Regions from separate parts of the Buttiauxella sp. AC142 genome, predicted to be linked through region 3. Evidence: predicted binding sites of a transcription regulator. Region 3 holds the regulator's gene; each other region holds the start of a gene.
What was found. The regulator sigma-54, encoded in region 3, starts transcription at its own class of promoters, with help from an activator protein. The targets are predictions, from matches to a motif close to GTTGGCACANNTTTCGCTNT.
Positions count from the first base shown of each region.

Region 1: a site for sigma-54 is predicted at 2,606-2,625, ahead of glnK (P-II family nitrogen regulator). Genes of this name have one in related genera too.
Region 2: a site for sigma-54 is predicted at 2,112-2,131, ahead of norV (anaerobic nitric oxide reductase flavorubredoxin). Genes of this name have one in related genera too.

Region 1 is NZ_CEEDCH010000001.1:873,582-877,831, forward strand. It holds gene AC0IWZ_RS03965 (SmdA family multidrug ABC transporter permease/ATP-binding protein) at 1-653, shown strand, start outside; gene AC0IWZ_RS03970 (SmdB family multidrug efflux ABC transporter permease/ATP-binding protein) at 646-2,424, shown strand; gene glnK (P-II family nitrogen regulator) at 2,668-3,006, shown strand; gene amtB (ammonium transporter AmtB) at 3,039-4,250, shown strand, end outside.
Region 2 is NZ_CEEDCH010000001.1:887,359-891,608, reverse strand. It holds gene AC0IWZ_RS04050 (EAL domain-containing protein) at 1-441, shown strand, start outside; gene norR (nitric oxide reductase transcriptional regulator NorR) at 447-1,961, opposite strand; gene norV (anaerobic nitric oxide reductase flavorubredoxin) at 2,180-3,619, shown strand; gene norW (NADH:flavorubredoxin reductase NorW) at 3,616-4,250, shown strand, end outside.
Region 3 is NZ_CEEDCH010000001.1:4,010,748-4,014,997, forward strand. It holds gene lptC (LPS export ABC transporter periplasmic protein LptC) at 1-315, shown strand, start outside; gene lptA (lipopolysaccharide ABC transporter substrate-binding protein LptA) at 284-847, shown strand; gene lptB (LPS export ABC transporter ATP-binding protein) at 854-1,579, shown strand; gene rpoN (RNA polymerase factor sigma-54) at 1,628-3,061, shown strand; gene hpf (ribosome hibernation promoting factor) at 3,084-3,371, shown strand; gene ptsN (PTS IIA-like nitrogen regulatory protein PtsN) at 3,454-3,945, shown strand; gene rapZ (RNase adapter RapZ) at 3,999-4,250, shown strand, end outside.

The sequences.
Region 1 (4,250 bases), 3.1 Mb from region 3:
GTACTATTCTCTCGCTCCTCCAGCGCCATTTTGATATCGATCAGGGCGAAATTTGCTTCCACGGCATTGCATTGCCACAGATGAAGCTTGATTCCTGGCGCAGCCGTCTGGCCGTTGTGAACCAAACGCCGTTCCTGTTCTCCGATACCGTTGCCAGCAATATTGCGCTTGGCAAACCGGGCGCGACGCAGGAAGAAATTGAACACGTCGCCAGGCTTGCCAGCGTGCATGACGATATTCTGCGTCTGCCGCAAGGTTACGAAACGGAAGTTGGCGAGCGCGGTGTGATGCTCTCTGGCGGCCAGAAACAGCGTATCTCTATTGCGCGGGCGTTATTACTCGATGCGGAAATTTTGATTCTTGACGATGCCCTTTCGGCGGTCGATGGGCGTACCGAACACCAAATCCTGCACAATTTGCGCCAGTGGGGTGAAAACCGCACGGTGATCATCAGCGCACATCGTTTGTCGGCGCTGACCGAAGCCTCGGAAATTCTGGTGATGCAGTACGGGCATATCGTGCAGCGCGGGAATCACGATGCGCTGGTGGGAATGCCGGGTTGGTATCGCGACATGTATCGTTATCAACAGCTCGAAGCGGCGCTGGATGATGCGTCAGAAAATACGGCCGATGAGGAACCCGCCAATGCGTAAGGCAATCAAGCAGTGGCCAACCATAAAACGCCTGCTGGCTTATGGCTCTCCTTGGCGTAAACCGCTTGCGGGGGCTGTGGTTATGTTGTGGATTGCCGCAGCAGCCGAAGTGACAGGCCCCATTCTGGTGAGTTACTTCATCGACAACATGGTGTCTGAACATCGCCTGCCGATTGCGGCAGTGGCCGGGCTGGCCACGGCGTATTTATTTTTATCTATTTCAGCCGCGGGTCTGCATTACTGGCAGGCACTGTTATTTAACCAGGCCGCTGTGGGCGTGGTGCAAAAGCTGCGTACCGACGTAATGGATGCCGCACTGCGCCAGCCGCTCAGCACCTTTGATACTCAGCCGGTTGGGCAGTTGATCTCTCGCGTTACCAACGATACTGAAGTGATCCGTGATTTGTACGTCACCGTCGTTGCGACTGTTTTGCGCAGTGCAGCGCTGATTGGCGCGATGCTGGTGGCGATGTTCACTCTCGACTGGCGCATGGCGACGGTGGCTATCACTATCTTCCCAGCAGTGATTATCGTGATGTTTATTTATCAGCGCTACAGCACGCCAATTGTGCGCCGCGTGCGCAGCTATCTGGCTGATATCAACGATGGCTTTAACGAAGTCATCTCCGGCATGAGCGTTATCCAGCAATTCCGCCAGCAGGCGCGTTTTGGCGAGCGCATGAATGCCGCCAGCCGCTCACATTATCTGGCACGGATGCAAACCCTGCGCCTCGATGGCTTTTTACTGCGCCCGTTGCTGAGTCTTTTCTCCGCGATGGTTCTTTGCGGCCTGCTGATGCTGTTCGGTTTTACTTCTGTCGGCACGATTGAAGTTGGCGTGCTGTATGCCTTTATCAACTATCTGGGGCGTCTTAACGAACCGTTAATCGAACTCACCACCCAACAATCCATGCTGCAACAGGCGGTGGTTGCTGGTGAGCGTGTGTTTGAGTTAATGGACGGCAAGCGTCAGGATTACGGCAACGACAATCGCCCGCTGGAAAGTGGTCGCATCGAAGTGGATAACGTGTCGTTTTCATACCGTGGCGATCGCCTGGTATTGCAGGACATTAATCTGGATGTTCCAGCGCGTAGTTTTGTGGCGCTCGTCGGGCACACCGGAAGCGGGAAAAGTACTCTCGCCAACTTATTGATGGGCTATTACCCGCTGACAAAAGGCGAAGTTCGTCTTGATGGCCGCCCACTCGATACCTTAAGCCACAGCGTTTTGCGCCAGGGTGTGGCAATGGTGCAACAAGATCCGGTGGTGCTGGCGGACTCATTCTTTGCAAACGTCACGCTTGGGCGCGACATCAGCGAAGCGGCAGTCTGGCAGGCACTTGAAACCGTGCAGCTTGCGGAACTGGCGCGCACCATGAGCGAAGGCATTCACACGCGTCTGGGTGAGCAGGGCAATAATTTGTCCGTTGGCCAAAAGCAGTTACTGGCGCTGGCGCGAGTGCTGGTGGATGCACCGCAGATCCTGATCCTCGATGAAGCCACAGCTAATATTGACTCCGGCACCGAGCAGGCTATTCAACAGGCGCTGGCGGTTGTCCGCGAACACACCACACTAGTGGTGATTGCGCACCGTTTATCGACGATAACCGATGCCGATACCATTATGGTGCTGCATCGTGGGCAGGCTGTTGAGCGCGGCACACACCGTGAATTACTGGCTGCGCAAGGGCGATACTGGCAAATGTACCAGCTGCAACTGGCTGGCGAAGAATTAGCCGCCGCTACGCGCGAAGAACCCGCCACTGCGTGATGCACCAAAATCACGCATAAAACCAATGGTTATCGCCGTTGGTGCAGAACTGAAACGCACCATGCACTTAAATGGTGCGTTTTTATTTCCTAAGAACTTTCTTAATCCCAGTCATCGTTATTTCTCTCCTTAAAATCCCCATCTGGCGCAGCTCAACGCGCTGAAAAAACTGTTTTTCAATTTTGGCATGACCTTTGCTTTATCTAAATCGTGTCGTTTGCCAATTCTCACTGGAGAGGATCTATGAAGCTAGTTACCGTGGTGATTAAACCGTTCAAACTCGAAGATGTGCGTGAAGCGCTGTCTTCAATCGGTATTCAAGGGCTGACTGTCACCGAAGTGAAAGGCTTTGGTCGCCAGAAAGGTCACGCTGAGTTGTACCGCGGTGCTGAATACAGCGTCAATTTCCTGCCTAAAGTGAAAATTGATGTAGCAATTGCCGACGATCAGCTCGATGAAGTAATTGATGTTATTAGCAAAGCTGCCTACACCGGCAAAATTGGCGATGGAAAAATTTTCGTTGCCGAACTGCAACGCGTCATCCGCATTCGTACCGGCGAAGCCGACGAAGCCGCACTGTAATCGTCTTAGCCACTCGTGAAAGGGATGGAAAAATGAAGAAATTAGCCTCTATCTTAGGCGTTGTAGCCCTGGCACTTGCGCCATCAATCGCTCTGGCGGCACCCGCTGTGGCCGATAAAGCAGACAACGCCTTTATGATGATTAGCACCGCATTGGTGCTGTTTATGACAATTCCTGGGTTGGCGCTGTTTTACGGCGGCCTGATTCGTTCCAAAAACGTGCTGTCGATGCTGACGCAAATTACGGTCACATTTGCACTGGTTTGTGTGCTGTGGGTGGTTTACGGCTACTCATTAACCTTCGGCACGGGCGGAAGTTTCTTCGGTAACTTCGACTGGGTGATGCTCAAAAACATCCAGCTCACCGCGCTGACCGGTTCTTTCTACCAGTATATTCACGTTGCGTTCCAGGGCTCTTTCGCCTGTATCACCGTTGGACTGATTGTCGGTGCGCTGGCTGAACGTATTCGTTTCTCTGCGGTGCTTATCTTTGTGGTGATTTGGCTGACGCTGTCTTACCTGCCAATCGCACACATGGTGTGGGGCGGCGGTTTACTGGCAACGCACGGCGCGATGGACTTCGCAGGCGGTACAGTGGTTCACATCAACGCCGCGGTTGCAGGCCTGGTGGGCGCTTACCTGATTGGCAAACGTGTGGGTTACGGTAAAGAAGCCTTCAAACCGCACAACTTGCCGATGGTGTTTACCGGTACGGCAATCCTGTACTTCGGTTGGTTCGGTTTCAACGCCGGTTCAGCCAGTGCTGCAAACGAAATCGCAGCCCTGGCGTTCGTGAACACGGTTGTTGCAACAGCGGCTGCGGTGCTGGGCTGGGTCTTCGGCGAGTGGGCATTGCGTGGCAAACCTTCTCTGTTGGGCGCGTGTTCCGGTGCCATTGCAGGCCTGGTCGGTATCACCCCAGCGTGTGGTTATGTTGGCGTCGGAGGCGCACTGATTATCGGTATCGTGGCGGGTCTGGCGGGCTTGTGGGGCGTGACGCTGCTGAAGAAATGGCTGCGTGTTGATGACCCTTGCGATGTGTTCGGTGTCCACGGCGTGTGCGGTATTGTTGGCTGCATCATGACCGGTATCTTCGCCTCTCCATCCCTTGGCGGTGTGGGCTACGCAGAAGGCGTGACCATGGGCCATCAAGTTCTGGTGCAGTTGGAAAGTATCGGTGTGACGATTCTGTGGTCTGCGGTAGTCGCCTTCATCGGCTTCAAGGTTGCTGACCTGACTGTCGGC
Region 2 (4,250 bases), 3.1 Mb from region 3:
ATTCAGCCTTATTTGGTTCGGTATTCTGTCAAGCCGGGACAAATCGCATTTGAAATTACCGAGCGTGGTTTTGCTGATCCCAAAATAACTGCGCCGATCGTTGCGCAATATCGTCAAGCCGGACACGCCATCTACATTGATGATTTCGGGACGGGATACTCAAGCCTGAGTTACTTGCAAGATCTTGACGTCGATATTCTTAAAATCGACAAGTCATTTGTTGATGCCCTCGAATATAAAAACGTCACACCGCATATTATTGAAATGGCCAATGCATTGGGTATTTTGATGGTAGCCGAAGGGATTGAAACCCCGCGCCAGGCCACCTGGTTACGCGAACAAGGCGTGCAGTACGGCCAGGGCTGGCTGTTCAGTAAAGCCCTGGCAAAAGATGAATTTATCCAATGGGTTGAGAGTTATCGCGCCAAAGTGGCGAAATAAGCCGGTTATTTAACCCACAGGCGTTTAGCCAGCCGGTGTAAATTCGCCACGTCCAACTGTAACTGGCGGGCGCATGCCGCCCAATTCCCCGCGCAGGACGCCAGAGTGCTGATAATAATCTGACGCTGGAAATCATCCGTTGCGGTGCGCAAATTATCCACCAGCGGCGCTGAAACAGCAGGCTTACTCACGGATTTGGGTTCACTATCGGCTAACTGGAAATGCTGCGGTTGCAACCAAATTTCACCGTCCGGCTTACCTGAACGCGCCAGTACCGTGGCTCGATAAAGCGCATGTTCCAGTTCGCGAATATTCCCCGGCCAGTCATATCGGCGGAGCAGATTACGGGCAGCATCGCTCAAAGCCACCTGCTTGAGTCCCATTTTCACGCGGCTTTGCTCGCAGAAAAACCCTGCCAGCAAAGTGATATCATCGCCACGCTCGCGCAGTGGCGGCACATGCAGCGGAAACACGCTCAAACGGTGGAATAAATCGGCCCGAAACGCTCCTGCCAGAACATGCTGTTTAAGGTCACGATTGGTCGCCGCCAACACTCGCACGTTCACTCTTTGGCTGCTGTCATCGCCCACGCGCTGAATATCGCCATATTGTAAAACCCGCAGCAATTTCGCCTGAAGCGTTAATGGCAACTCGCCGATTTCATCCAGGAACAGCGTGCCGTTGTCTGCCATTTCAAACTTGCCGGTTCGATGATGAATGGCTCCGGTAAACGCCCCTTTTACATGGCCGAATAATTCACTTTCCGCCACGCTTTCCGGCAGTGCCGCACAGTTGAGATACACCAGTGGATTCGCCGCACGCGCCGAGCCACTGTGAATAGCACGCGCCACCAGCTCTTTCCCAACGCCAGTTTCCCCGGTGATCAGCACATTCAAATCAGAGCCAGCAACGATTTCGATCTCTTTCTTGAGTTGCAACATTCCCGTAGATAAACCAACCATTTCAGCGCTTCTGCTTTTCGTGCTGATGGGGGCGCTCGTCGCAGCAGGCGTTTGATTTTCAAGTTGTTCCATCAGCAATGCGTTATTCAGTGCTCCCGCAGCGAGCACGCTAATTAACCGTAACTCTTCATCACTGAAATGGTCGAATTGCAGCGGGTCCATACCGTCAACCGTTAACGCACCAATCAAATTTTGATCGGCAAACAGCGGCAGCCCCAGGCAAGCATGCACTTTTAAATCTGTATGGTCGGGAATCAGCCCATCGTAAGGGTCAGGTAATTCGCTATCCGCCGGAAAACGCACCACATCACCCGCGCGAGCAATCGCCTCAAGGCGCGGATGTGCGTCCAAATCAAAACGCCGGCCGAGCACATCCTGCGCCAGTCCATCAATCGCCAGCGGGCGAAACTGCCGCGCTTCGTAACGCAATAATGCCGTGGCATCCCCGCCTAAAAGCTGGCGCAAAGTGCGAATCAAACGGGCAAAACGATCCTGGTGAGAAATGCCGCTTTGCAGGTCGATGGCGATATTGGCAAGGGAAGTAATAGACAGGCTCATTAGCGGCTCCAGATTGGGAAAGATTAACGTTACCGCGTAATGGTCAAAATGACAAAACCATTGTCATAAAGACAATTTCAAGCACTGTCTTTATGACAACAAAATTTTAAGTATTTTCATAAATAACAATAAAAATCAAACAATTAAAAAGTTGGCACGCCGATTGTAATACATCAAATACGAGCATCATTTTTTAATTATTTTTGAGGGTATTTTCAATGGCGATTCAGGTTAAAAACAACATCCAATGGGTAGGTCAACGTGACTGGGAAGTGCGTGATTTTCATGGCACCGAATATAAAACACTGAAAGGCAGCAGCTATAACAGCTACCTGATTCGTGAAGAAAAAACCGTGCTGATTGATACCGTTGACCACAAGTTCAGCCGTGAGTTTGTGCAAAATCTGGCGGCTGAAATTGACCTGAATACGCTTGATTTCATCATCATTAACCATGCGGAAGAAGACCACGCAGGCGCACTGACTGAGCTGATGTCGCGGATACCGAACACGCCAATTTACTGTACTGCCAACGGCGTGGACTCTATCAACGGGCATCACCATCATCCTGAATGGAATTTCAATGTGGTAAAAACCGGTGACAGTCTGCATATCGGCAACGGCAAACAACTCATCTTCGTTGAAACCCCCATGTTGCACTGGCCAGACAGCATGATGACCTACATGACGGGCGATGCAGTGCTGTTCAGTAACGATGCCTTTGGTCAGCATTACTGTGATGAACATCTGTTTAACGATGAAGTTGATCAGGGTGAATTGTTCGAACAATGCCAACGTTATTACGCCAACATTCTTACCCCGTTCAGCCGCCTGGTGACGCCGAAAATCACTGAAATCCTCGGCTTCAATTTGCCGGTGGATATGATTGCGACATCCCATGGCGTGGTGTGGCGCGACAACCCAACACAAATTGTGGAGCTGTATTTGAAGTGGGCAGCGGATTATCAGGAAGATCGCATCACGATTTTCTACGACACCATGTCCAACAACACTCGCATGATGGCGGATGCGATTGCGCAAGGCATTACGGAAGTAGACCCACGCGTGGCGGTGAAAATTTTCAATGTCGCCCGACATGATAAAAATGAAGTTCTGACAAACGTGTTCCGCTCCAAAGGCGTGCTGGCCGGAACATCCACGATGAATAACGTAATGATGCCAAAAATTGCCGGTCTGGTAGAAGAGATGACCGGGCTGCGTTTTCGTAATAAACGTGGCAGCGCCTTCGGCTCCCACGGCTGGAGCGGCGGCGCGGTAGACCGTCTTTCCACCCGTTTGCAGGATGCCGGTTTTGAAATGTCGCTCAGTTTGAAAGCGAAATGGCGTCCGGATATTGATGCGCTGGAAATCTGCCGTGAGCATGGCCGCGAAATCGCCCGTCAGTGGGCATTAACTCCGCTTGTTTCTGCCCCCGCTTCCGTACCGCAGGAAAGCGTGGTTGAAGCGACTACCTGCGCTGATTCAGGCCCACGAATGCAGTGCAGTGTCTGCCAGTGGATTTACTGTCCGCAAACCGGGGAACCGATGCAGGATGTAGCACCGGGAACGCCGTGGGCCGATGTACCAGATAGCTTCCTGTGTCCGGAATGTTCATTGGGGAAAGACGTCTTTGATGTGCTGGCAACGGAGGCAAAATGAAACATGGCATTGTGATCGTCGGTTCGGGCTTTGCAGCCCGTCAACTGGTCAAAAATATCCGTAAGCATGACGCGCAGATCCCTGTCCGCATGATTGCCGCCGACAGCATGGACGAGTACAACAAACCCGATCTCAGCCATGTCATCAGTCTGAATCAACGTGCAGACGACCTCACCCGGCAGCGTGCCGGGGAGTTTGCCGAGCAGTTTAATTTAACGCTCAATGCCAACAGTTGGGTGTCCGAAATTAATACTCGCGAGCGCCTGGTAAAATGTGGCGACCAGCAATGGCCGTACGACAAACTGGTGCTGGCAACCGGCTCGAGCGCCCTGCTCCCGCCGATTGAAGGCAAAGAGCTGATGCTCACGCTCAATAGCCAACAAGAATATCTGGCCTGCGAATCGTCATTACGCGAGGCGAAGCGCGTGATGATTCTGGGCGGCGGTTTGATTGGCACAGAGCTGGCGATGGATTTTTGCCGCGCCGGGAAGCAGGTTATTTTGCTGGATAACGCCTCCAACCTGCTCGCCTCGCTGATACCTGCGGAAGTCAGTAGCCGTTTGCAGCAGCGACTGAACCAGATGGGCGTCGAACTGCTGTTTAATCAGCGCCTTGAGTCGCTGAAGCAAAC
Region 3 (4,250 bases):
GAAAACAAAGTCGCCACCTGGTCATTACGAGCAGATCGCGCCAAACTTACTAACGATCGGATGCTGTATCTGTATGGGAATGTGGTGCTTACAGCTCTGACGCCAGATTCGCAGCTACGCAAAATTACCACGGATAATGCGCAGGTTAATTTAGTCACTCAGGATGTTGCCTCTGATGACCAGGTAACCTTGTACGGAACCAGCTTTAACTCCACCGGCCTCAAAATGCGTGGTAATTTACGCAGCAAAAATGCCGAGCTGATTGAAAAGGTTAGAACATCTTATGAAATCCAGAATAAACAAACTCAGCCGTAATTTAGTACTGACCAGTACGCTTTTAGCCGCCAGTTTTTCGGCATTTGCGCTGACCGGTGATACCGATCAGCCGATTCACATTGAATCTGACCAACAGTCGCTGGATATGCAAGGCAACGTCGTCACCTTCACCGGCAATGTGGTTGTGACGCAAGGTAGTATCAAGATTAATGCCGATAAAGTCGTTGTCACACGCCCCGGCGGCGAGCAAGGTAAAGAAGTGATTGATGGCTACGGTAATCCAGCCACTTTCTATCAGATGCAAGATAGCGGCAAACCCGTTAGCGGCCACTCATCGACTATGCACTATGAGCTGCAAAACGATTTTGTCGTGCTGACCGGCAATGCCTATCTGGAGCAGGTCGATAGCAATATTAAAGGCGACAAAATTACTTACCTCGTTAAAGAGCAGAAAATGCAGGCCTTTAGCGAAAAAGGTAAACGTGTTACGACCGTTCTGGTTCCTTCTCAGTTGCAGAAAAAAGACGGCAAGGCTCCGGCACCCGCCCCTGCGCAGAAAAAGAGTAACTAATTCGTTATGGCTACTTTAATTGCAAAAAATCTCGCTAAAGCCTACAAAGGCCGCCGCGTTGTAGAAGACGTTAGTCTGACCGTTAAATCAGGTGAGATTGTCGGTTTGCTCGGCCCTAACGGTGCAGGGAAAACCACCACTTTTTATATGGTGGTCGGTATTGTTCCGCGTGATGCGGGCAACATTATTATTGATGATGAAGACATCAGCCTGCTGCCGCTTCATGCACGTGCACGACGTGGTATTGGGTACTTGCCTCAAGAAGCGTCTATTTTCCGCCGTTTAAGCGTGTTCGATAACTTAATGGCCGTGCTGCAAATCCGTGATGATCTTTCTACCGAGCAGCGTGAAGACCGCGCCAATGAGCTAATGGAAGAGTTCCACATTGAGCATTTGCGTAATAGCCTCGGGCAATCTTTGTCCGGTGGTGAGCGTCGCCGTGTTGAAATTGCTCGCGCATTGGCTGCAAATCCAAAATTTATTCTTTTGGATGAACCTTTTGCAGGTGTTGACCCAATTTCCGTTATCGACATCAAGCGAATCATCGAGCATTTACGCGACAGCGGGCTTGGGGTGCTGATAACTGACCATAACGTACGCGAAACGTTAGCCGTATGTGAACGCGCTTACATCGTAAGCCAGGGCCATTTAATCGCCCACGGCACGCCAGCTGAGATCCTGGAAGACGAGCATGTTAAACGCGTGTATCTGGGCGAAGAGTTCAGACTCTGATAGGGTAGGAATAATTAACGATTACACCTGAGGAAGTTCGCTCTGAATATGAAGCAAGGTTTGCAATTACGGCTCAGCCAACAACTTGCTATGACGCCACAGTTACAGCAGGCAATTCGTCTGTTGCAGCTGTCGACGTTAGAATTACAGCAGGAACTTCAGCAAGCACTGGAAAGTAACCCGCTGCTTGAGCAAACCGATCTGCATGAAGAAATTGAAACTCAGGAAGTTCGTGAAAATGAAGCGTTAGATACTCGTGAGGCACTCGAACAAAAAGAGATGCCCGACGAGTTACCGTTGGATACCAGCTGGGACGAAATTTACACCGCAGGTACGCCATCGGGAACCGGAACTGACTATATAGACGACGAGTTACCGGTTTATCAGGGAGAAACTACCCAGTCACTCCAGGATTACCTGATGTGGCAGGTCGATCTCACCCCGTTTTCTGATACCGACACCGCGATTGCAACGTCTATTGTTGATGCCGTTGACGAAATGGGCTATCTGACCGTTTCGCTGGATGAAATTCTCGAAAGCATGGGCGATGAAGAAATCACCCTCGACGAAGTGGAAGCGGTGCTCAAACGCGTGCAACGCTTCGATCCTGTCGGCGTCGCCGCACGCGACCTTCGTGATTGCCTCCTGATACAGCTTTCACAATTCGCGCGAGAAACACCCTGGCTAACCGAAGCTCGCCTGATTGTCAGCGAACATCTCGACTTGCTCGCCAACCATGATTTCCGCAGCCTGATGCGCGTCACGCGTCTGAAAGAAGAAGTGCTGAAAGAGGCGATGTGCCTGATTCAGTCGCTTGATCCGCGTCCGGGCCAGTCCATTCAGACCAGCGAACCAGAGTATGTAATCCCTGATGTGTTGGTCAAAAAAACTCAGGGCCGCTGGACGGTAGAACTCAACGCCGACAGCATCCCACGTCTAAAAATAAATCAACAGTACGCTGCTATGGGCACCAATGCCCGCAATGACAGCGACTCACAATTTATTCGCAGTAACCTGCAAGAAGCGAAGTGGCTGATCAAAAGCCTTGAAAGCCGCAATGATACCTTGCTGCGGGTTAGCCGCTGCATCGTTGAACAGCAGCAAGGCTTTTTTGAGTTCGGTGCAGAGCATATGAAACCGATGGTTCTTGCTGATATCGCCCAAGTGGTCGAAATGCACGAATCCACCATTTCCCGCGTGACCACGCAAAAGTATTTGCACAGTCCGCGAGGCATTTTTGAATTGAAGTATTTCTTCTCAAGTCATGTCAATACCGAGGGCGGTGGTGAAGCCTCGTCCACGGCTATTCGGGCTTTGGTGAAGAAGTTAATTGCTGCGGAAAACCCTGCGAAACCGCTGAGTGATAGCAAGTTAACGACTATGCTATCGGATCAGGGGATCATGGTGGCACGCCGCACTGTTGCGAAGTACCGAGAGTCTTTATCCATACCACCGTCAAACCAGCGTAAACAACTGGTGTGACTTAACCGATAAGGAAGACACTATGCAGCTCAACATTACAGGACAAAACGTCGAAATCACTGACGCACTGCGCGATTTTGTGAGCACGAAGTTTGCCAAACTGGAGCAGTACTTCGATAGGATTAACCAAGTCTATATTGTGTTAAAAGTGGAAAAAGTCACGCATATTGCCGACGCAACACTTCATATCAATGGTGGTGAAATACATGCCAGCGCTGAAGGGCAGGATATGTATGCGGCGATTGACGGTCTGATTGATAAACTGGCGCGCCAGCTAACCAAACATAAAGATAAACTAAAACAACACTGATAATCCAGGCAACGGTTTTGGCATTCACGGCTCGTTACGGAAGTAACGGGCCGTTGCCACAACAGAGTGCTTAGGTGAACTTATGATGAACAACGATTCTGCTCTACAACTTAGTAATGTCCTGAACAAAGAATGTACCCGTAGCAATGTACATTGCCAAAGTAAGAAGCGTGCGCTGGAAATTATCAGTGAACTCGCGGCGAAACAGCTCGGTCTGCCACCTCAAGTCGTTTTTGAGGCGGTACTGACGCGTGAGCGAATGGGTAGTACCGGTATCGGCAATGGTATCGCCATTCCTCACGGAAAACTGGAAGAAGATACCACCCGCGCCGTAGGGGTGTTTATTAAACTGGAAACCCCTATCGCGTTTGATGCTATTGATAATCAGCCGGTCGACCTGATGTTTGCGCTACTTGTTCCGGCCGATCAGACAAAAACACATTTGCACACTTTGTCTTTGGTAGCAAAACGTCTCGCGGACAAAACGATTTGCCGACGCCTGCGTTCAGCGCAGAGCGATGAAGAGCTTTATCAGATCATTACCGAAACCGAACATGGTAGTGAAAGTGAATAATCTGGCTGCGGTCATGTGCGTGCCACAGCAAGAGAAGTTGGGGGAGTGATAAAATGGTGCTGATGATTGTCAGCGGCCGCTCTGGTTCAGGGAAGTCTGTAGCCTTGCGTGCACTAGAAGATATGGGATTCTACTGTGTAGATAACCTGCCAGTGGTGCTGTTGCCTGATCTTGCCAAAACTCTCGCAGAGCGACAGATTTCTGCGGCAGTCAGCATCGACGTGCGTAACATGCCGGAAAACCCGGAAATTTTTGAACAGGCGATGACCAATCTACCTGATTCATTTTCTCCACAATTGCTGTTC